4 regions of the Cetobacterium somerae genome follow, and region 2 is predicted to be linked to each of the others. Evidence: riboswitches for the same ligand, from Rfam matches in the RefSeq annotation. Region 2 holds a riboswitch; each other region holds the start of a gene.

Region 1 (5,521 bases), on a different replicon from region 2:
GTAGGAAAATTCATAGCAGTTTTATACTTAGCAACAGCAGTTATGTTTGTAATACAGATGATAGCAGTATCATTCTTTGGATTAAATCCATTTACATATGTAAAGAAAAGTATCTCTTTAATGATTTTAGCATTTACATCTAGATCAAGTGTTGGATGTTTACCAGTAACAATTTCAACATTAACTAATAAACTAGGTGTTAGCGAATCAACAGCAAGTTTTGTTGCAAGTTTTGGTACAACAGCAGGAATGCAAGGTTGTGCAGGAATATTCCCAGCATTAACAATTGTATTTGTTACAAATATGAGTGGACATCCAATTGATGCAACATTAATAGTAATGTCTATAATTGTTGTGGCAATTAGTTCATTAGGAATTGCAGGAATTCCAGGAACAGCAACAATGGCAGCTTCAGTTGCTTTATCAGGAACTGGATTAGCAGCTATGTTCCCTCTAATTAACCCAATCTTAGCAATCGATCCTATTATCGATATGCCAAGAACAATGTTAAACGTAATTGGATCAGTTACAAATGCATTAATGGTTGATAAGAGTTTAGGAAACTTAAATCATGAAGTTTATCAAAATCCAGAAGCAGGAAATGAAGCAAACTCTTCTGAAATTGAGTAATAATAAAAAAAGCCACCTTGAAGGTGGCTTTTACTTTATCTAATTCCATGATATAACCTATAGAATTTACCTTCTAATTTTAAAAGTTCTTTAAATGAACCAGATTCAACAATATTATCATCTCCTAAGACATAGATTTTATCAAAATCTTCAAGGATACTAAGTCTATGAGTTATTGCAATAACAATTCTATCACTATACTCCTCTTTTATATTTTTTAAAATAGATTTTTCATTGATAATATCTAAGGCATTAGTTGCTTCATCTAAAAGAATCAAATCAGGGTTTTTTAAGAATAATCTAGCCATAGCAATTTTTTGTCTTTGCCCAGAGCTTACATGTACTCCACCTTCACCAATTATAGTATTTTCCTCCTGAGGAAATTTGTCAAAAATTTCATAAACATATGATTTTTCAATTGCAAAGTTTAATTCCTCTTCAGTACAATTTTCTTTTACAAGAGTAATATTATCAATTAAACTTCCATTTATAATATAATCACTTTGGTCTACGATTCCAAGTCGTTCTAAATATGTTTTAAAAGTTATTTTATTTAATGGAATATTATTAATTAAAATCTCTCCATTTGTAGGAAGTAAAGCTCTTTTTAAAAGAGAAGCAGTAGTACTTTTACCAATTCCACTTTCTCCAACTAGAGCTATTTTTTCTCCTTTTTCTATTTTTAAATTAAAATTTTGTAAAATAGATTTCTCATCATAAGAAAAGCCTATATTTTTAAATTCAATTGAAGTGATAGGTTCTGTTAGTGGTATATCTCCATCCATTCTACTGTCAAGATTTATAATTTCAGTAAATCTATTAACTCCGGAGATTCCTTTTTGATAGATATCAACAAGTCCAACCATTCTCATAATTCTAAGTCTAAAACGATCAACTAGAAGTAAAAAAGATAAGATAATTCCCATTGTAACACCATCTTTTATATATAAATAACCTCCAGCAAGAATAATTATAAGTTGAGTTATATTGGAGTAAAAAGTTACTCCTGAAACAATTAAACTTGATGGAATCATATTCTTCTTTTCACTTTCTAAAAGAGTATCATTTTTTTCAAGAAATCTTTTTTGAGCATAATCTTCTAAATAGTTATCTTTTAAAAAAGAGATAGTTCTCAAAATATCATGAAGATTAGCAGATAATAAACCTGAATTTTTTCGAACACTTCTATGACCAGCTTTCATTTTTTTATTTTCCTTATAAACAAATATCAATGTTAGTGGTAAAGGAAATAAAGTAATTAGTGAAAGTTTTAAATCAAAATCTATCATTATAAAGATAGAAGCAATAATAGTTATAACTGAAAATATAAAATCTTCTAATCCTCTATGACAAAGAGTAGAAACACTATCTAAATCATTAATAACTCTAGAAATTAAATCACCACTTTGATTTTTTTTAAAAAACTCACTAGGTTGGTTTAAAAGTTTTTTTAATAGGTCATTTCTCATACTTTGTTTTATTTTACTTCCCATTAATTTTCCATTTGCTTGAGAATTAACAGCAAAAAATAGACGTAAAATATAAAGAATAATTAATACAATTGAAAATTTTAGTAGTAAATCAATATTTTTAGAAGGAAGAGCATCATCTATTAAATTTTTAATTAAAAGTGGTGAGTAAACATCAATAGCAGTCATAGCTAATCTCACACCTAAAAATAGAAGAAGGAGTTTATTTTCCTTTTTTAAATAGTAAATAAGAGTTCCAAAAGATGTTTTTTTCATAAAAATTTCTCCTTAATATACATTTATTTCTAAATTAATAGTAACTTTTTTTATGACTAAAAGTCAATAGTTCTAGATATAAATAATATAAATAATAGATGATAATGTTATAAATTTTAGATAATTTGATTGAAATTTGTACTATAAAGTGTTAATATTAGTTAGATAAAAAATGTAATGGTTCAATTTGATTAAAAGGGAATTGGGTGAAAATCTCAAACGGTCCCGCCACTGTATAGAGGATGAAAACAGTAATACCACTGAGGATATAAACCTTGGGAAGGGCTGTGAGTAGGATGAATCTAAGTCAGGAGACCTGCCATTATTTAGAATTCTGCGAGGACAGAGAAGGTAAAGATTTTTACACTTCTCTTTTAGTATTTTCAAAAGGGAGGTTTTTTTTATTGGTGAGAAATTTTAATTTAAAATAAAAATAAAGAAAAATAATACAGGGAGATTAATGATGAACTTTTACAAAACTATGGAAAAGGGCGCGATTGTAGCAGCACATTTTGGAACGACACATGAAGACACGAGAGAAAAAACAATAGATATAATAAATAAAAAATTAAAAAATGAGTTTGATAAATTAGATTTTTTTCAGGTTTATACATCAAGAATTATAAATAGAATACTTTCAAAAAGAGGTATTGAAAATTTAAATACCACTCAAATTTTAGAAAAACTAGTAGAGCAAGGATATCAACATGTAATTATTCAACCAACATATATAATAAATGGAACTGAAATGGAAGCTTTAAAAAGAGAAGTGGATATGTTTTCTGATAAATTTGAAGATATAAGAGTTGGAACTCCATTATTAACAGAAGTAGATGATTATTTTAAGTTAATTGAAGTAATAGAAAAAGAAGTTGGAGTTTTAAAAGAGGATGAAGGAGTTGTGATGATAGGGCATGGTACAGAGCATCCTGCATTGTCAGCTTATCCAATGTTAGCTTATGTTACAAAAGACTTAGAAAAACCTATATACATTGGAACAGTAGAAGGATATCCAGGGCTAGATAATGTAGTAAGAGAGTTAAAAAGAGATAATAAAAGAAAAGTAACTCTAATGCCACTTATGTTTGTAGCTGGAGACCATGCTAAAAATGATATAGCTGAAGATTGGAAAGAAGCATTAGAAGAGAATGGTTTTGAAGTAGAGGTAAATTTAAAAGGATTAGGTGAAATTGAATCTATTCAGAATATTTTTATAGAAAGAGCTAAAAAACTAGAAAATTCTCAACCAGAGGATATATTAGTGAAAAAAGCTGAGTATGCTAAAGGAAGAAAAGCTTCTCATTAATTGGAAGAGTTTAACTCTTCCGCTTTTTATTAAAAGGAGAAATTATGAAAAAAATATTGTTACTATTTTTACTGATAACTACTTTAAATTTTTCTAAAGAGAATGTAAGAGCAGTTTCAACATCACAGTTTACAACAGAAATGTTATTAGCTATAGGTGCAGAAAATCAAATTTTAGGAACAGCTTATTTAGATGATGAAATACTACCTGAATTGAGAGAAAAGTATAATAAAATACCAGTTTTATCAAAGGGAGCTCCAACTAAAGAGCAATTTTATTCTTTAAATCCTAATTTTCTAACAGGATGGAAATCAATAGCAACACCTAAAAACTTAGGTACAGTAGAAGAACTAAAAGAAAATGGAATAGAAGTAGTTTTTACAAAATCTCAAGATAGCTCTAAAATTGAAGATATATATAGTGATATATTAATGTTTGGAGATATTTTTAATCTAAAAGATAATGCTAAAAATGTTGTAAAAAATATGAAAGAGGATATTAATAAAGTTAAAGAGAAAAATAAAAATAAAAATAATATAAAAGTTTTTGCATATGATAGTCAAGAATCAGCTCCCTTTGTAGTTGGAGGTAATGGAATTGGAAATACTATGATTGAAATAGCAGGTGGAGAAAATATTTTTAAAGATACAAATTTCTCTTTTGGTATTGGAACATGGGAAAAAGTATTAGATGAAAATCCAGAAGCTATTATAGTTATAGACTATGGAAGCGTAAGTTATGAAAATAAAATAAAGTATTTAAAAAACAATTCTCCAATATCTCAGTTAGAGGCTGTAAAAAAAAATAAATTTATAAGAATTCCATTGAGTTATATATCTCCGGGAATAAAGGTAAGTAAAGGTATTGAAATAATTTCAAATGGATTAAGAGAGGAAAAAAAGTGAAAGTAAAAGATAGAAATATAATTATAATATCTCTTATTTTAATTATAGTTTTAGGAACGATAGCAGTTACAATAGGTAGTGTTTCTTTATCGTCAATCCATGTTTGGAAAATATTGGTAAATAAACTATCTAATAAAGATATTTTTTCTATTGAATGGAAGAAATCAACAGAAATGATTGTTTGGAATTTAAGGGTTCCTAGAGTTATTTTGGCTTTATTAGGAGGAGCAGGTCTATCTTTAGTTGGAATTTTAATGCAGGCATTAACTAAAAACTCGTTAGCTAGTCCATATATTTTAGGTATATCTTCAGGGGCTAGTACAGGTGCAGTTATCTCAATAGTATTAGGAAGTCTTTTAGGAATTTCATTTTCTCCAGGTGTTGGTGCTTTTGTTTTTGGAACTTTTACAGCTTTTCTAGTTTTTTACTTAGCTGGGAATGGAGGGTATTCAAGTACAAAACTTGTTTTAATTGGTGTAGCGGTATCCTCTTTATTTTCAGGAGTTACAACATTTTTAGTAACAACTGCTAAAAATGAATCTCAATTAAGAGGAGCTATGTTTTGGATTTCTGGTAGTTTAGCTGGAGCTAGATGGGAAGGATTAATGACATTATTTTTAGTTTTACTAATATCAATAATCCTAGTTATATTTAAATATAGAGAGTTAAATATTTTAATTGCAGGAGATGAGTTAGCTGAAACTTTAGGTGTAGATATAAAAAAATTAAGATTTTTTATCGTGATTATATCTACTTTTTTAACTGGATTTATAGTTTCTGCAACAGGAGTAATTGGTTTTGTAGGATTAGTAATTCCTCATATATGCAGAGGATTAGTTGGAAGCAATCATAAAAGATTGATTCCTTGCGCAATACTTTTAGGTGCTTTATTTTTATTAGGAACAGATACTTTAACAAGGATGATATTTAAAACG
Region 2 (5,521 bases):
TAAACTTCACCTCCGCTAGTAAGAACTATTTTTCCGGCGAAAGTTGCTAGTTGAAGAACACGATGTTCGGTAATTAGTTGTTTTTTTGGCATAAAATCTCCTATAATTATAAAAATTTAAAACATATCTAATAGTAGCATTAAAGTTTCTAAAAAGCAACACAGACATTGTTAAAAAAAATAAAAAAAGTTATTGACACAAACTTTAAATTGTGGTATTATTATCTTGTTGAAAGCGAAAGCAATCACGCCTGGGTGGCGGAATAGGTAGACGCACAGGACTTAAAATCCTGAGCTATCTGATAGCGTGCCGGTTCGATTCCGGCCCCAGGCACCATACAAGTGGTGAGGTTCCCGAGCGGCCAAAGGGATCAGACTGTAAATCTGACGGCTCTGCCTTCGAAGGTTCGAATCCTTCTCTCACCACCATTTTATAAGCCGCTTTAGCTCATCTGGTAGAGCAACTGACTTGTAATCAGTAGGTGATTGGTTCGACTCCGATAAGCGGCACCATAAAAAGTTATTAACTCCTTATAGAAGGAGTTTTTTTATTTTTTGCAACATTTCTTTTTTTAATAAAAAAAATATAGTATAATTTAATAGAAGTATATATAGAAAAAATATTTGGGGGAAATATGAAAAATATATTAATACTATTGCTTTTGATTTATACAAATATAATGGCAGCAAAAAATGTAGTAACTTTAAAATATAAATCTAATGAACCGTTATTAGGAAAGGGGCATTACTTGGTTCTTTCTGATATTCCAATTCCAACCTATCCAAATACAATTGGATATTTTTCAACTGTAGATATTTTAGGAAAAAATTTGAAAATAAATAAAAATTTAGAGAAAGTTATCATTAAAAAAGGTGGAGAAATAATAAAAGAAAAAAGTGTTATTTGGGATAAATATGCTTTTCAAATGGAGAAAATAGATTTAGATGGCTTGATTATAGAGTTAAAATGGAAAAGTTTAAATAGACAAAAAATGGAATTGATGATTTATGAATGGGATTTAAAAGAAAAAGAATATGAATTGGAAATAGAATATAAATATCCTGACAAAATCGAGACACAGGTTCTGAAGATAGAAATGCCTAATTTCAATTCGGATATATATTTAGATTTTGATTATAAAAATCCAATTTTGAAAAAACAAGAGTATGGAAAAAAATATTTGATAGTTAAAAAAATACAATTAAATGATTATAATTTGGAAATAACAAAAAGTGAAAATAAATTAGATGGATTAAGATTGATTTTAAAGCCAGAAGGAGTAATAGAGGGAGATAATCAAGATACGAACTATTATAGAAATACTATTAAAGTTGTCCCTTTGATAGAAAAATATCCAGGGATTTTTCTTGAGGAGTTAGATTATGGTAATATATTTAAAAATTCAAAGGAAATTTTCATAGGATTAGAGCTACCAAAAGATTTAAATTATAATAAGACTTACAAAATTTCAGGAGATATTTTGAGTATAGCTTATAAAAATAAAAAAAATACGTTGATAGATAAAATAGTTATTTTAAGTGGTGAAAAGAAGATTTTTAAAATCATAGGAATAACTAAAAATTATAATAGTCAGGATAAAATACAGATAGGTGATTCAGAAAAAAATAATAAATATTATGAAGTCGAATCTTCAAATAGCATAAATAAAAACTATAAAAACTTGAAAATAAAACTTAATAATATTGAAGAGGTTATAGATAATTTAGGAAATTCTAGAGTAATATTGATTGAAAATATGAAAATTAAAGTTGAGAATGGAAAAGTTTTTGTTTCCATTGATGAGTTGGAAAAATTTGAACAAGGTCAAGAAATAACATATGATATATTAAATAAAAATAATGAAATAATAGATAAAATAAATTTAAAATTTTATATGGAGAATTAAAGCTGGACATGTTAGAATAGGAAATAATAATAAAGAAGAGGTGAAAAAATGAAGAAGCTACTATTATTTTTAATTGCAACTATGTTATTTGTAGGATGTTTTGGAAAAAAAGAGGATATAAGTTCTCAAATTATAGGGAATACATATATTCTTCAAGGTGTTCTTCCAGAAAGTGAAATTGATATTAATTTTGAGAAAGATAAGGTTTCTGGAACTTCAAGTGTTAACAGATATTTTGCAAACTATACATTGGAAGGAAATAAAATTTCGATTCAAGAGCCTGGATCTACTAGAATGATGGGACCTGAAAATTTAATGATACAAGAGCAAGAGTATTTAAAAAATCTTAAAGATTCAAAAGAGATTGAGGTAACAAAAGATGGAATTATACTACTTACAAATTCAGGAGTAAAATTAAATTTTGTTAAAAAATAATAGATTTCTTTTGAAAATATTACTTTTGTTCGTTTTAATTATATTCACAGGATGTTCATCAGCTAGGATTAGTGAAAGAGAAAGAAATGAAAGAACTGCTAAAATAACCGCTTTTTATAAAAGTTGGAAAGGGACTAGATATAGGCTAGGAGGTACAACTAAAAGCGGGGTGGATTGTTCAGCCTTAATGCAGCATCTTTATAAAGAAAAGTTTTCAAAAAAATTGCCAAGAACAACTAAAAATATGGCCCAAGAGGGAGAGAAAATAAAAAAAACTAATTATTGGGAGGTTGGCGATTTAGTATTTTTTAAAATTGGATGGAGAAAAACCCATCATGTTGGAGTTTATTTAGGTAATAATAAATTTATGCATGCCTCAACATCAAAGGGTGTTGTAATTTCTGAGATGGATAGTTATTGGAACAATCATTTTTGGCAAGTTAGAAAAGTATTATAATTAGAGAAGAAGTAGATGTTCTACTTCTTTTTTTTATAATATAAAAAAGAAGTCAAAATAAAAAAATATATTCAAATAATAAATGTTGTATTCAAATAATTGACAAAATAAATTTAAAGTATTATATTATAAAAGTATTTTAAATGCCAAAAGGCTTAATAAAGGAAGATGGGTGAGAATCCCACGCAGCCCCAAGCTACTGTATTGTGGACGAAACTGATAGAACCACTGGATTATAAAATCTGGGAAGGATTAGGAGTAGGATGAAACTGAGTCAGGAGACTTATTTAAAATTTAGTTTTTTATTTTTCATGGGGGAAAAATAAGAAATAAGAGTATATTTTATGACATGATTTTTTGTAATTAAATAAAAACTCCTAATTTCTAATAAAAGCTAAAGTTTAAGAAGTCTTTGGTTTTTTATTAGATTTTTTTATTTTAAAAGAGTAATTGGAGGGAAATATGAACAAAAAATTATTATTACTATCTTTACTTATTGTATCTGGTATAGCAAAAGGTGGAGAAAACAAAAGCTTTGTAAAATTAGAAGATACAGTTATTACAACTCAAAACTTTGAAACAACAGTTAGAGATACTCCCACAAATATTTCTATTATAACAGCAGAGGAAATTGAAAAAAGCGGTTCAACAAATTTAGTTCAAGTTTTAAGAGACGTGCCTGGGTTATTTGCTAGAGAATATGCGGGTGGTGAAATAAGATTTGATTTAAGAGGACAAAACCCAATGTACGCTAATAAAAATATTATTGTTACAATAGATGGTGTTCCTATAAATAGAACAGGTTTAGGAAGTTCTGATAGCTATAATCTTTCTCAAATTCCTGTTGAAAGAATTGAAAGAATTGAAGTTATTCCAAGTGGTGGAGCAGTTTTATATGGTGATGGTTCTGTTGGAGGTATCATTAATATTACTACAAAAACAGTTGAGGATAGACAAAACTACGGTTCTATAAATTTTAATGCTGGAAGTCACGGGTTATTTTCAGAAAATATAACCTATGGAACTAAAATTGGTAATAATTTTCTAAATGAGATTTCATTTAGTAAGTATAATTCTCACGGATCAGGAAGAAAATTATCTGATGGAACTAAAGAAAAAGTTGATAAATACTCTTTTGACTATACAGGAAAATATCTTTTAGATAATGGTGATATAGAGTTTAAATATAGTCATGCAAAATCTGAGACTCACTTAGGAGGAACAATACCTCAATATATATTTGATGAAAATATTAAATATGCATCAAAATTTTCAAAAAGTAAATATGAATTAAATGATTTTTACTTAAAATATAGAGCAGAAGTTTCAGATAGTTTAGAATCTGTAACTTATATTAATTATTTACATAACGATTATTCTCCTTATTCAGGAGGTTTTTATAACAGTAATAGATATAAAGAAAGAAAAGAATATGTTAAATCTCAATTAAAATATAAATATTTAGAAAATAATTATCTTATTTTTGGAGCAGACTACTCACATCATAGAGAAAAGGATTCTATGGCAAATTTAAAAACTTATAAAGATGGAAGAGAAGCTAAAAAAGAAGCTTACGGAATCTTTTTAATGAATAAGATAGAATACAATAAATTTCAATTTATTCAAGGAATAAGAAAAGAATATACTGATTATGATTATTATTTACAAAAGTTAAAGGATGTTAATGACCCTTCTAAATATTATGACATGGAAAGTAAAAAGTTTAATAATACAGGATTAGAATTTGCAATAAACTATTTATATTCAGATACAGGATCGACATATATAAATTATACACGAGGATTTAGAACCCCAAGTGCCACTGAAATGGGAAGCTATGAGCCTATTTTACAAGGAGTTTATGAATACAATAGAAAATCACAAACAAGTGATAATATAGAAATAGGTATAAAAGATTTTGTTGGAAACACTTATCTTTCAGCATCTGTATATTATAATAAAATTGACAATTATATGTATTCTAAAATCCCTACAAATATTGAAGATTGGGATAAGAGTATAACTGGAAATTTAGGTAAAGTTGATAAATATGGTACGGATATAGTTGCAGAGCATTACATAGGAAATCTTACTCTTAGAACAGGAATTTCATATATTCACCATGAATTAAAAGATGGACCTACAAAAGGTGAACCGATTCCAAGCGTTCCTAATTGGAAGGTTACTGCAGGAACAACTTATAACTTTACGCCTAAATTCTCGGCTAGTGTAGATGCTCTTTACCATGGTTCTTATACTGTTTTGGATGCACTAAAATATAAGGTTGGAACATTACCAGAGAGTGGAGATGAAAGTTCACTTGAAAAATATGATGAGAAAGTAGACTCATATATAACAGTAGATTTATCTACTAGTTATCAATTTGAAAATGGGCTTACTTTAACTGCTAGAGTAGACAATTTGTTTGATAAAAAATATGATAGATACGTTGGAGCTTGGGGAGATTTTTCTGGAGATTCTACATATGTAGTTCAACAGCACTTACCTGCTCCTGGAAGGACTTTTACTGTAGGAGCTCTATATAAATTTTAAAAGGAAGAAAATATGAAAATATTAAGAGAAATATTGGAAGATGCAAAAAATAAAATAGTGCAGTTGAATGGGGAAAGGTTATGTAATCAAACTTCTAATTCATGTGGTTGCTGTAATTGGGATTATTCATTAATATCTTTAGATGAAAAGAAAGAGATAATAGAGTTTTT
Region 3 (5,521 bases), on a different replicon from region 2:
AGAGATAAATATTTTTTCACTTAAAAAATCACCATTATTAGTTTTTATTAGAATATTATTATCTATATTTTCAATTTCCATAGATGTGCAATTTAATATTAAATTTATTCCTGCTTCTTTTAATTTATTAAGATAAAAATCTCTCACTTCAGCTTCCATCATAGGTAGAAAAATATCGGATTTTTCAAGAATAGTTACATCTATATTTAATTTTTTAAGAGGAAAAGCTAGCTCTAAAGAGATTACTCCTGCGCCAATTAAAGTAATACTTTTATAATCACCTTTTTCATAAAAGAAGTTATGATTTGCTAAGTACTCAACTTTATCTAATCCTTTTATATTAGGAATAAAAGGTGAACTTCCTGTAGAAATAACAATATATTTTCCAACGTACTGTTGTCCATTAACTAAAATAGTATTTTTATCAATAAAAGCTCCTTCACCTTTTATAAAATCTATATTTTTGAAGTTAGAAATATGAGGAAGTTCACTATTGCCAATAGCATGAACATTTTTAAGAGCCATTTCTAGAGCTTCTGTCAAAGTTGAAGCAGTTTTAGATGCTGAGATAAAACTTTTAGATGGAACACATCCACCCCAAGTACATTCTCCACCTAAATGATCTTTTTCAATTAAAAGAACCTTTTTTCCAGCAGAAGCAAGACCAATTGAAGTTGTAAGTCCACCTGCTCCGCCCCCAATTACGATTGTATCATACATATTAACCTCCTCTATTGTTTTAATATAGTATATACTACGAATGTCATATAATTGCAATATTATCTATAAGTTATTTATATATTTTATAAAGTGTGTTATACTATAAGTCTAAGAAAATATTATGGAGGAGAATTTTATGAACGATATATTAATTAAAATTTCAGAAAAATATATAAAAAATTTAAAAAATCAAAGTCCAGAGGATAAAGAGAGCAATATAATATATGGAAAAATACTAAATATTTTAGAAAAAGATCCAACTCTTAATTTATTTGGACTTTTAACAGAGTTAAATAAAGGAAAAACATTTTATGAAAAAAATAAGGTTAGAAATAGAAGAGATAGACTTACAAATTTAGATATTTTAATTAAAAATGCTAATACAATTGTGGATAATCTTTTGGAAGAAGATGATGAAAGTTTAAGAAAAATAGAAAGAAGCTTAAATAGATCTGATATTTATAGAGATAGAATGGTTATGAATATACTTTTAGCAGAGTTTCCATCACCGCAATTTCATGATGTTTATTACACAATAAAAAATGATCAGTGTAAGAAGTTTTTATTAGAAGTTATAGATGAGATAAGAAAAAATAAATAAAAAAAAATCCTTATACGAAATTTGTATAGGGATTTTTTTATTTATTCGTATGTCGCTCTCATAGTAAATTCTCCTGTATATTGACCAGGAGTCTGATCTCTTCTAGGTTGAGCAGTTGCAGCAATACTTAATACTATTTCCCCATTATTAGTTAGAGTAATCATGTTGTTTGTGTGGTTTAAAAAATTACCAGGTGAGTTTGGTGCAGTACAGTTAAAAGTTATATTAAACGAATCACTATTATTACTATTATGAAGTGGCACAGTGAAGCTAGCTCCATCAGAAGATAAGTTTTCGAAAGAAATCTTTACATTTGCATTTTCTTCTCCTTTTACAGTAAAGCTCGAATAAGCATGGCTAGTTGCAGTAGGTAAAATATTACCAAAGTCCAAAGGCCCATTTGATTGAACTGTTAAAGGTTTAATAATAGTTGCAGTTATATTCATTGAACTTTCTACAGCTGAGTTTTCTAAAGATGAATAACTTAAAGATGATATTAATAATAGATTTGAAATTAAAATTTTTTTCATATTCCCTCCCATAAAAATAAAAAAATCCAGTTACACTAAAAAAGTGTAACTGGCTGTCATTTTAAAGACCCTATAGCTTTGCGTCATAAAGTTTCCCTTATTTTGCCACAGTTATTATATTGTACATAAAAATAATATAATAAAATCAATAAAAAGTCAATATTTCTATTATTAATATTAAAAAATAAAAAAAAGCAAGGAAAAATATTTTTTAATGGTAAATATTGATAAATAATAGCGAAAATATATAAAGCTATAAAAGGAGGAGAGCATTATGATTATTGCATTTATAGGTGGAATTATTTTAGGTTTTTTATTTTTTTATAGTTTAAATTTTGGTATTGACGAAAGTAAAAAATTTAAAAATCCTTCATTATTTATTTTTGTGACTTCAATATTAAGAATTTTTCTTCTTTTAGCAGGATTTTATTATTTAGCTCAAAATAGTGGTCACAGATTTTTTGCTGCATTAATCGGAGCAATTTTATCAAGAATTTATATAGTTTATTTTTATAAAAATAAGAAAAAATAATATCAATAAAATATATATAAAAATAAATTAGTATTCTTTTTTTATAAAATGGTTGAAAAAAAAACATGTTAGTGATAATATACCTCTGTAATGGTTCTAAAGATTAAAAGGGAATTAAGTGAAAAACTTAAACGGTCCCGCCACTGTAAAGAGGACGAAAGTATAGAAACCACTGAATATTTTTATTTGGGAAGGGATACGAGTAGGATGAATCTAAGTCAGGAGACCTGCCATTATAAAATCTGCGAGGACGGAGAAGAGGAGACTCTTTTTCCAAATTAAATTATATTTGGGAGGATATTTTTATGAAAAAATTATTATTATCATTATTTTGTTTATCTACTGCTTTATTATTAGCTCATGGAGAAGAAGCTTTTGAAGATGCTGAGTTTTATACTGGTGGGAAAAGTGCAGTTGTCATGACACACTTTGGAACAACTCATTCAGACACTAGAGCTAAAACTATTGATGCAATTAACCAAAAAGCTATAAAAGCTTTTGATGGAAAAGCAGATGTATTTGAAGCATATACATCTAGAATTGTTACTAAGAGAGTGGCAGCAAATGAGGGAATAAAAAAATATAGTCCAAGCGAAGTTTTAGCATCTCTAAAAAAACAAGGATATAAGAATGTAATTATTCAACCAACAAATGTAATTGATGGTGTAGAAATGGAATCAATAAAAAAAGAAGCTCAATTTCATACAAAAGATTTTAATAATTTAAGAGTTGGAGATGCTTTATTAAGTGATCCTCATCATTATAAAGATACAATTAATGCTGTTATGAAGACAGTAGGACCTTTAAATAAAAAAGAAGCTGTAGTTTTAGTAGGACACGGAACATATAATTCAGCAACATCAGCTTATGCAATGTTTGATTATATGGCTAAAGATATGGAGAAACCAATTTATGTTGGAACTGTTGAAGGATATCCAACTTTTGAAACTGTAGTAAAACAACTTAAAAAGGATAAGAAAAAAGAGATTGTTTTGATGCCAATGATGTTTGTTGCGGGAGACCATGCTAAAAATGATATCGCAGGAGAATGGAAAGAAAATTTAGAAAAGGCAGGATTTAAAGTTAAGGTTAAACTTATTCCTCTTGGTGAAATTCCTGAAATTCAAGATATGTTTGTTGGAAATGCAAAGTTTCTTGAAAAACATAAAAGTATAGATATCATAGATAAAAAAGCAGGATACGCAAAAAGTAAAGATTTATAAAAAATGAGCTCCATCTCTATGATTTTGAGATGGAGCTTTTTTATTTATTAAAAACTCTTCTAAAAAATCTTATAAATTCTGAAAAAACTATTATTGATAAACTAAAAGATATAATTTTTAAATATTCTATATAATTTAAATAATTTAAAGAGAAAAAACTTCTTAAAAATATAGATATAAAAATTTGAATAATGATAGTACTTATAACAATTATATTAAGAACTTTATTATTAAAAAAACTTTTTAGTATAGAGTTTTTTCCAATACTTTTGCAATTATAAACATTAAATATAACTAAAAATATAAAAAGGTTAAAAATATATGTAGGTGTCATTTCTTTATTGATATGAAAAACCCTTATAAAAAAAATCATAGATAAAACCATAAATGTAGAATTTATAAAGATATTAATCCATAGATCAGTGGTCACAATACTTTTGCTTTTATCTCTTGGGAATTCAGTCATGATATATTTTCTAGTTTTTTCAAAACTTAGTGAGATTGCAAGAGGACCATCCATCATAATATTAATCCATAGAATTTGAATAGGCTTTAAAGGTGTACCCCAATCCAAAAGTTCAAACATTAAAATAAGAAATAAAGCGGAAACATTTACTATTTGTTGAAATTGAATAAATTTTTGAAAATTTTCGTAAAGACCTCTTCCGGACTCGATAGCTTTAACTATAGTAGCAAAAGAATCATTAAGAAGAATTATATCAGCAGTTTCTTTAGAAACTTCAGTTCCCGTTATTCCCATAGCAATACCCACTTCTGCCCTTTTAAGTGAAGGAGCATCATTTATTCCATCTCCAGTAACAGCAACAGATTTACCCATTTCCATAAGAGTATTAACTATTCTAAGTTTAGTTAAAGGGTTACTTCTTCCAATAACAGAAATATGTTGCAATTTCCCTCTTAGTTCGTAGTCATTCATAGAATCTATATCTTTTGCCTCAAGAATAAGTGAATCAGATTTGATTAAACCCAACTCATTAGCTATTGTAGTAGCAGTTAAGGTGTTGTCACCTGTAAGAATTTTAACATCAATACCGGCTCTTTGACATGTGGTAATAGCATCAAAAACCTCTTTTCTAATAGGATCTGAAATTGAAGCAAAACCGTCGTAGATACAATCTTTCATAAGATCATTTTCAAAATCTCTCCATTTTTCTTCTTTTGATAAGTTTTTATGAGCAAAGGCAATAATTCTTCTTCCAATTCGTTGTTCAGCTTGAATTGCTTGAAGTTGATTTTGTTTTTCAAATTCAGAGATTTTGCAAACTTCAAATATTTTTTCAGGAGCTCCTTTAATAAAAAATATGTAATTATTTAAAGTTGAGGTTGATATAATACTACCCATACTTTTTTTTGTAGAGTTAAATGGGTATTGAAAAAGAAGTTTTTCCTCTTTTATTATAAATTTTTCTTTTAAATTTGAGTAATAATTTAGAAGAGCAATTTCAGTAGGATTTCCTATAAATTTTTTAGTTGAATTTTTATCTTGGGAGAAGGCTGAGCTATTATTAAAGAAAATATTTTTTACTAACATATCTTCATTTAAGTTTTCAATTTTAATGACACTCATTTTATTTTCAGTCAATGTTCCTGTTTTATCAGAACAAATAACATCAATAGCCCCAATAGATTCACAAACAGCTAATTTTTTAACTAAGGCATTTTCTTTAGAAAGACGGATTGCTCCTAGAGCTAAAGTTGCAGCAATCATAGTAGGGAGCCCTTCTGGAATAGTAGAAACAATAAGTACAATGCAGATAGTTATAGCTTGTGCAATATTTGGTAAATTTAATTGGCTATCAATATAGTAGTTAAATATTTTAAGACAAAAGACAATAATAGCGATTCCAATTCCGGCAATAGCAATTTTTTTGCCCAAATTTCCTAATTCTTTTTG
Region 4 (5,521 bases), on a different replicon from region 2:
CCATCCCCCCTAGATAGGGATTTGTGTTTTAAGCATTAGTTTATGTTTAGATACAGATCCATTTTGTGTTACGATTTTGGATCTGTATCTAAGGGGAAATAACTTTTAATAAAAGATTATTTTTTAATAGGATTCTTTTGTTGAGGGTCACTTAGGTACAAAACTGTACTTGAGTGACCCTCTTTTATTTTTATTAAAAATTTGGGAGGAGTATAAAATGATAGGAGTAGAAACGTTTATTACATTTGGAGCATATTTATTATTTTTAATAGGAGTAGGAGTTTATTTTTATGGAAAAACCTCCAGTTCTGAGGACTATTTAATAGGTGGAAGAGGAGTAGGGAGTTGGGTAACTGCGCTATCAGCACAAGCTAGTGATATGAGTGGATGGTTATTAATGGGATTACCAGGAGCAGTATATCTTTCAGGATTTGGACAAATTTGGGTTGTAATAGGTTTAACAGCGGGAACATATTTAAATTGGAAATTTATAGCACCAAAACTTAGAGTTGAAACTGAAATAGAAGACACCTTAACTTTACCAACATTTTTAGAAAAGAAATTAAAAGATGATAAAGGAACAATAAGAAAGGTTCTAGCTTTAGGAACACTATTTTTCTTTACAATTTATTCATCATCTGGTTTGGTTGCAGCAGGAAAATTATTTGAATCAATACTTGGAATAGATTATAAAGTTGCCGTAGTAATAGGTGCAGTAACAATAGTTGTGTATACGTTTATGGGAGGGTATTTAGCTTCTTGTTGGACAGATTTTTTTCAAGGTGGGTTGATGTTTTTAGCTATAATAGCTGTTCCATTAGCAGCATATTATAAAATTGGAGATATTGAGACAGTTAGACAAGGAATTGAATTAAAAGGTATTTCATTAGATATATTTAAACAAAATGGAGAAAGTATAGGAATATTAGGAATATTATCTTCTTTAGCTTGGGGTCTAGGATATTTTGGACAACCTCATATTTTAGTTAGATTTATGAGTATAAGTGATGTAAAAGAATTAAAAAAATCTAGAAGAATAGCTATGATATGGGTAATTATCTCTTTAATTGGAGCAATAGCAATTGGACTTTTAGGAATACCACTTTTTAAAAATGTTGCAGAGTTAGGAGGAGATGCAGAAAAAATATTTATCTATATGATAAAAGAGTTGTTTAATCCTTGGGTAGCAGGAATTTTATTAGCTGCAATATTATCAGCAATAATGTCAACGATAGATTCGCAATTATTAGTTTCATCAACTACTTTAACAGAAGATTTTTATAAATATATGAAAAAAGATGTTTCTGATAAAGAGATTATGTGGGTTGGAAGATTGTGTGTTGTTGTAATAGCTTTACTAGCCTTAGTATTTGCATTAAATCAAAATGCTAAAGTACTATCATTGGTAGCTTATGCCTGGGGAGGTTTTGGGACAATATTTGGACCAGCAATAATATCAGTACTTTATTTTAAAAATGTAAATAGTAAAAGTGTTTTATCAGGAATTTTAGTTGGAATGTTTGTATTTTTAATGTGGAAAGTTTTAGGATTAGATAGTTATATGTATGAGTTATTACCAGGATTTTTCAGTAATTTAATAACAGTTTACATAGTGGAGAAAGTAGTTTTTAAAAATGTAGTTGAAGCTTAAAAAAAGGTGCAAAGTTATTTTGCACCTTTTTCTAAATTAAGTAAATGGGATTTTATAGATAATCCATAGGCATATCCAGTAAGTTTACCATTAGAACCAATTACTCTATGGCAAGGAATAACTATAGGAATGGGATTTTTATTGTTTGCTAATCCAACAGCTCTACATGCCTTGGGATTGCCAATAGCAATTGCAATATCCTTATAAGTTTTAACTTCTCCATAAGGAATATTAAGTAATGCTTTCCAAACAGATTTTTGAAACTCTGTTCCAATAGGATTTATTTTAAATGTAAATTTTTTTCTCTTGCCTTTTAGAAATTCATCAATCTCTTTAAAGGACTCTTCTAAAAGTTTTGTAAGTTTAAAAGTTCTGTTTGAAGTAGGTTTGTTAAGGTCAATTTTAACAATTTCATTATTTAATTCTTCAATTTTAAGTAAGCCAAATGGAGTGTCAAAAATATAAAAATAACCTGGGATAATATTTTTCATAAACTCTCCTTAAAAAATTTTATCTAAATTGTACTTAAAAAATATAAATAAATCAAGGTTAATTTAAAATATATTTTGTTCGCTTATTGTTTAAAACTTTTAAAAATGAAGTGATTATAGTATAATAAGATGTTATGGTTTTTATAAATTAAAAGGGAATTAAGTGAAAAGCTTAAACGGTCACGCCACTGTAAAATGGACAAAAATAGATAAGCCACTGGGAAACTGGGAAGGACTATTGGAGGAGGAAGTTGAGTCAGGATACCTGCCATAAAAATAAACTGCGAGTGACAGAATGGGAGGATTAAATTAAATGAAAAAAAGATTTTATATTGCAGGATTAATTCTTGTATCTAGTTTAGCAACGGGACAAGACAAAGTTGTGAAGTTAGAAGAAAGTGTTATAACAAGTGAAAATACAGAGACAACAATAGCAGATATACCAAAAAATATAACTGTATTGACAGGAGAAGAGATAACACAAAGGGGAGCAAAAACAGTAGCAGAAGCTTTAAAATTAGTATCAAGTGTTATTGTAAAAGAGATGGGTGGAGCTGATGCAGCTTTTGATATAAGAGGTCAAGGGCCTACAGCAAAATCAAATGTTATAGTATTAGTTGATGGAGCACCAATTAACTCAATTGATTTATCAGGGTATCAGACAAGTAACATTCCAGTAGATAATATTGAAAGAATTGAAGTAATACCTTCTGGAGGCTCAGTTTTATACGGAGATGGAGCAGTTGGAGGGACAATAAATATAGTAACAAAAGCACCTGAAAATAAAAAAAATTATGGAAGTTTAAATAGTGAGATAGGATCTTATGGATTAAAAAAACAACAAATTACATATGGAACTAAAATAGGAGAAAAGCTTTTAGTTGAAGTAGATTATTTAAAAAGAGAAAAAGATGGTTATAGAGATTATTCTAAAGATAATTTAGAAAGTTTTGGATTTAGAAGTAGATATAAACTTAATGATGGAGAGTTAAAATTTAAATATAATTATTCTAAAAATGAATTTAAAGCTCCTGGATGGTTATTTGGAAGTGAAGTTAGTGATGATAGAACGCAGTCGAATTCAAAAAGATGGAGGGTTGATGGGAAAACCGAGAAGAATAATTTTATGGGAGACTATTTGTATAATATAAACTCCGATTTAGAATTTAAATTGTTAGGAAGATATGCTCATGAGAATTACTCTTCAAACGGAAGTAATTATAAAACAGAGATAAAATATTTAAAACCCCAATTAAGATACTCATATTTAAATGAGAATTATATTGTATTTGGTGGAGATGTTTATGCTGGTGAAACAAAGAGTTACTCTTCGTATGGAGATTCTAAAGCAGAAAAAAATTCTTTAGGTGGATTTATAGTAAATAGTTATACAATTGACAATTTTAGATTTACTCAAGGATATAGAAGACAAAATATTGAATATAAAGGAAAAAATAAAAATTTTTCAGAGAAAAAGTTTAAAGAGGACGCTATAGAATTAACAGGAAGTTATTTATATTCAGATTCAGGGTCTACGTATATAAGTTATACAAAAGGATTTAGAGCACCTAATACAGATGAAATAAATGTTTGGGATGGAGAGTTTAATACTCAAAAAACAGAAACTTATGAAATTGGAGCAAAGGATTTTGTAGGTAACACGTATATTTCAACATCAGTATTTTATATAGAAACAGAAAATGAAATTTTCTATGGAGTAAATAAAAACGATGAGGTTAATAAAAATAGAAATTTAGATGGAACAAGTAAGAGAAAAGGTATAGAGTTTTCTATGGAGCATTATTTTGATAAATTGACAATATCAGAATCAATAACTTATATGAAAACAGAGTTTAAAGAGAGAAAAGATATTCCAGGTGTTCCAAATATAAAGGGAGTTCTAAATTTTAATTATAAATTTAATGAAAAACTAAGCTTCAATAATTCTTGGGAGTATTATGGAAAAGCTTATGATAACGATGATGAAGCTAATGAAAGAGAAAAAACAGATAGTTATATATTGAGTGGATTAACTTTTATATATGATTTCAAAGATGGATTAGTTATAAATGCAGGAATTAATAATCTATTTAATGAAAAATATTATGATTATGTAGGATATAAAAAACCAAGTGAGCAAGACCCTACATTTGGAAAGACATATTACCCTGCACCAGAAAGAAATTATTATATTGGATTTAAATATAGTTTTTAATAAAAAATGCTCTTTTCAAGATATGAGAAGAGCATTTTTTACATATGTGTTATAATTGAAATATATTTTTATAGAAGAGGTGGGCGAGTGTTAAAAAAGATATTTATGTTAAATATAGTTGTATTTTCAATAGGATATTCAAGAATATTAGTAGATGGAATTGGTCGTAAAGTTGAAATTCCTGAAAAAGTAGAAAGAATAATTTCAACAGTTCCATCAAATACAGAGATAATAGTAGATATGGGATTAGTTAATATTTTAGCTGGAGTAGATATATATTCTGAAAAAATATCTAAAGAATTAGAAGGCAAAGGAATTTTAAATACAGATAGATTAAATGAAGAAAAAATAATGGAATTGATGCCGGATTTAGTTATAACATCCCAACATAATCTCTCTAAAGGAAAAGAGAGTTTAAATATTTTTGATGAGGTTGGAATTCCAGTTTATGTAATGAAAACCCCAAATTCATTAGAAGAAGTTAAAAATTCTATAGATGAAATTGGAAATCTTTTAAATGAGAAAAAAAAGAGTGATAATTTAAAAGATAGTTATGTTCAAGAGTTAGAAAAATTAAGATTACAAAATAAAAAGCAAAAGCGAGTATATTTTGAAATTTTAAATAATCCTATATATACAACAGGAGGAAAAACATTTTTGAATGATGTTATAAAAAATGCCGGTGGAAAAAATATATTTGAAAATCAAGAGGGATGGATTTCACCAACTTTAGAATCTATTATTGAAGAAAATCCTGAATTTATATTTGTAGGTGAGGATAGAAAAGAGGTTGTAGAGGACATAAAGACTAGACCAGAATGGCAAGAGATTGATGCTGTAAAAACTGGAAAAGTATATTTTATAGACGAAGGGATTAATAGACCATCAACAAGAGTTTTAAAATCTTTAAAACAGATGAAGGAAGTGCTTTCAAATGATAAGTTTTAGTTTTATTCCTAAAAATGGAGAGGAAGAAAAATTTTTAAAAGTATATAAAAAATTAAAAAACGAAGGTATAACAGGTATAGAAACAATAATCGGGGATCATTTACCTTTGGAAAGTTATGGAAAGTATCCTGTAAAAGGAGTACATCTATTATATTATCCTACTTGGTTAGAATTTTGGAGAGAGGATATGGAAAAGGTAAAAGAAGATTTTTATGA

The links. A riboswitch is a leader RNA that binds a small molecule or an ion and turns the genes downstream of it on or off. The one in region 2 is predicted to bind cobalamin.
Region 1: it holds a riboswitch for cobalamin, as region 2 does, so the genes downstream of both, MKD34_RS00075 (sirohydrochlorin cobaltochelatase) here and MKD34_RS11535 (TonB-dependent receptor) in region 2, are expected to answer to the same signal.
Region 3: it holds a riboswitch for cobalamin, as region 2 does, so the genes downstream of both, MKD34_RS13800 (sirohydrochlorin cobaltochelatase) here and MKD34_RS11535 (TonB-dependent receptor) in region 2, are expected to answer to the same signal.
Region 4: it holds a riboswitch for cobalamin, as region 2 does, so the genes downstream of both, MKD34_RS02330 (TonB-dependent receptor) here and MKD34_RS11535 (TonB-dependent receptor) in region 2, are expected to answer to the same signal.

What each region holds. Positions count from the first base shown of each region.
Region 1 is NZ_CP092519.1:14,461-19,981, forward strand. Features, by position in the region: gene MKD34_RS00065 (cation:dicarboxylate symporter family transporter) at 1-630, shown strand, start outside; gene MKD34_RS00070 (ABC transporter ATP-binding protein) at 666-2,375, opposite strand; cobalamin riboswitch at 2,537-2,713, shown strand; gene MKD34_RS00075 (sirohydrochlorin cobaltochelatase) at 2,839-3,681, shown strand; gene MKD34_RS00080 (ABC transporter substrate-binding protein) at 3,726-4,586, shown strand; gene MKD34_RS00085 (FecCD family ABC transporter permease) at 4,583-5,521, shown strand, end outside.
Region 2 is NZ_CP092520.1:537,672-543,192, reverse strand. Features, by position in the region: gene MKD34_RS11570 (threonine/serine exporter family protein) at 1-92, opposite strand, end outside; tRNA gene MKD34_RS11565 (tRNA-Leu) at 249-336, shown strand; tRNA gene MKD34_RS11560 (tRNA-Tyr) at 344-428, shown strand; tRNA gene MKD34_RS11555 (tRNA-Thr) at 437-512, shown strand; gene MKD34_RS11550 (hypothetical protein) at 635-1,906, shown strand; gene MKD34_RS11545 (META domain-containing protein) at 1,955-2,341, shown strand; gene MKD34_RS11540 (C40 family peptidase) at 2,328-2,798, shown strand; cobalamin riboswitch at 2,923-3,103, shown strand; gene MKD34_RS11535 (TonB-dependent receptor) at 3,261-5,351, shown strand; gene MKD34_RS11530 (YkgJ family cysteine cluster protein) at 5,364-5,521, shown strand, end outside.
Region 3 is NZ_CP092522.1:119,315-124,835, reverse strand. Features, by position in the region: gene MKD34_RS13820 (dihydrolipoyl dehydrogenase family protein) at 1-720, opposite strand, end outside; gene MKD34_RS13815 (hypothetical protein) at 857-1,321, shown strand; gene MKD34_RS13810 (hypothetical protein) at 1,363-1,851, opposite strand; cyclic di-GMP riboswitch class I at 1,893-1,968, opposite strand; gene MKD34_RS13805 (ATP synthase subunit I) at 2,126-2,383, shown strand; cobalamin riboswitch at 2,458-2,632, shown strand; gene MKD34_RS13800 (sirohydrochlorin cobaltochelatase) at 2,689-3,606, shown strand; gene MKD34_RS13795 (calcium-translocating P-type ATPase, PMCA-type) at 3,647-5,521, opposite strand, start outside.
Region 4 is NZ_CP092519.1:520,893-526,413, forward strand. Features, by position in the region: gene putP (sodium/proline symporter PutP) at 218-1,651, shown strand; gene MKD34_RS02325 (methylated-DNA--[protein]-cysteine S-methyltransferase) at 1,666-2,142, opposite strand; cobalamin riboswitch at 2,261-2,429, shown strand; gene MKD34_RS02330 (TonB-dependent receptor) at 2,456-4,357, shown strand; gene MKD34_RS02335 (ABC transporter substrate-binding protein) at 4,445-5,305, shown strand; gene MKD34_RS02340 (apurinic/apyrimidinic endonuclease family protein) at 5,292-5,521, shown strand, end outside.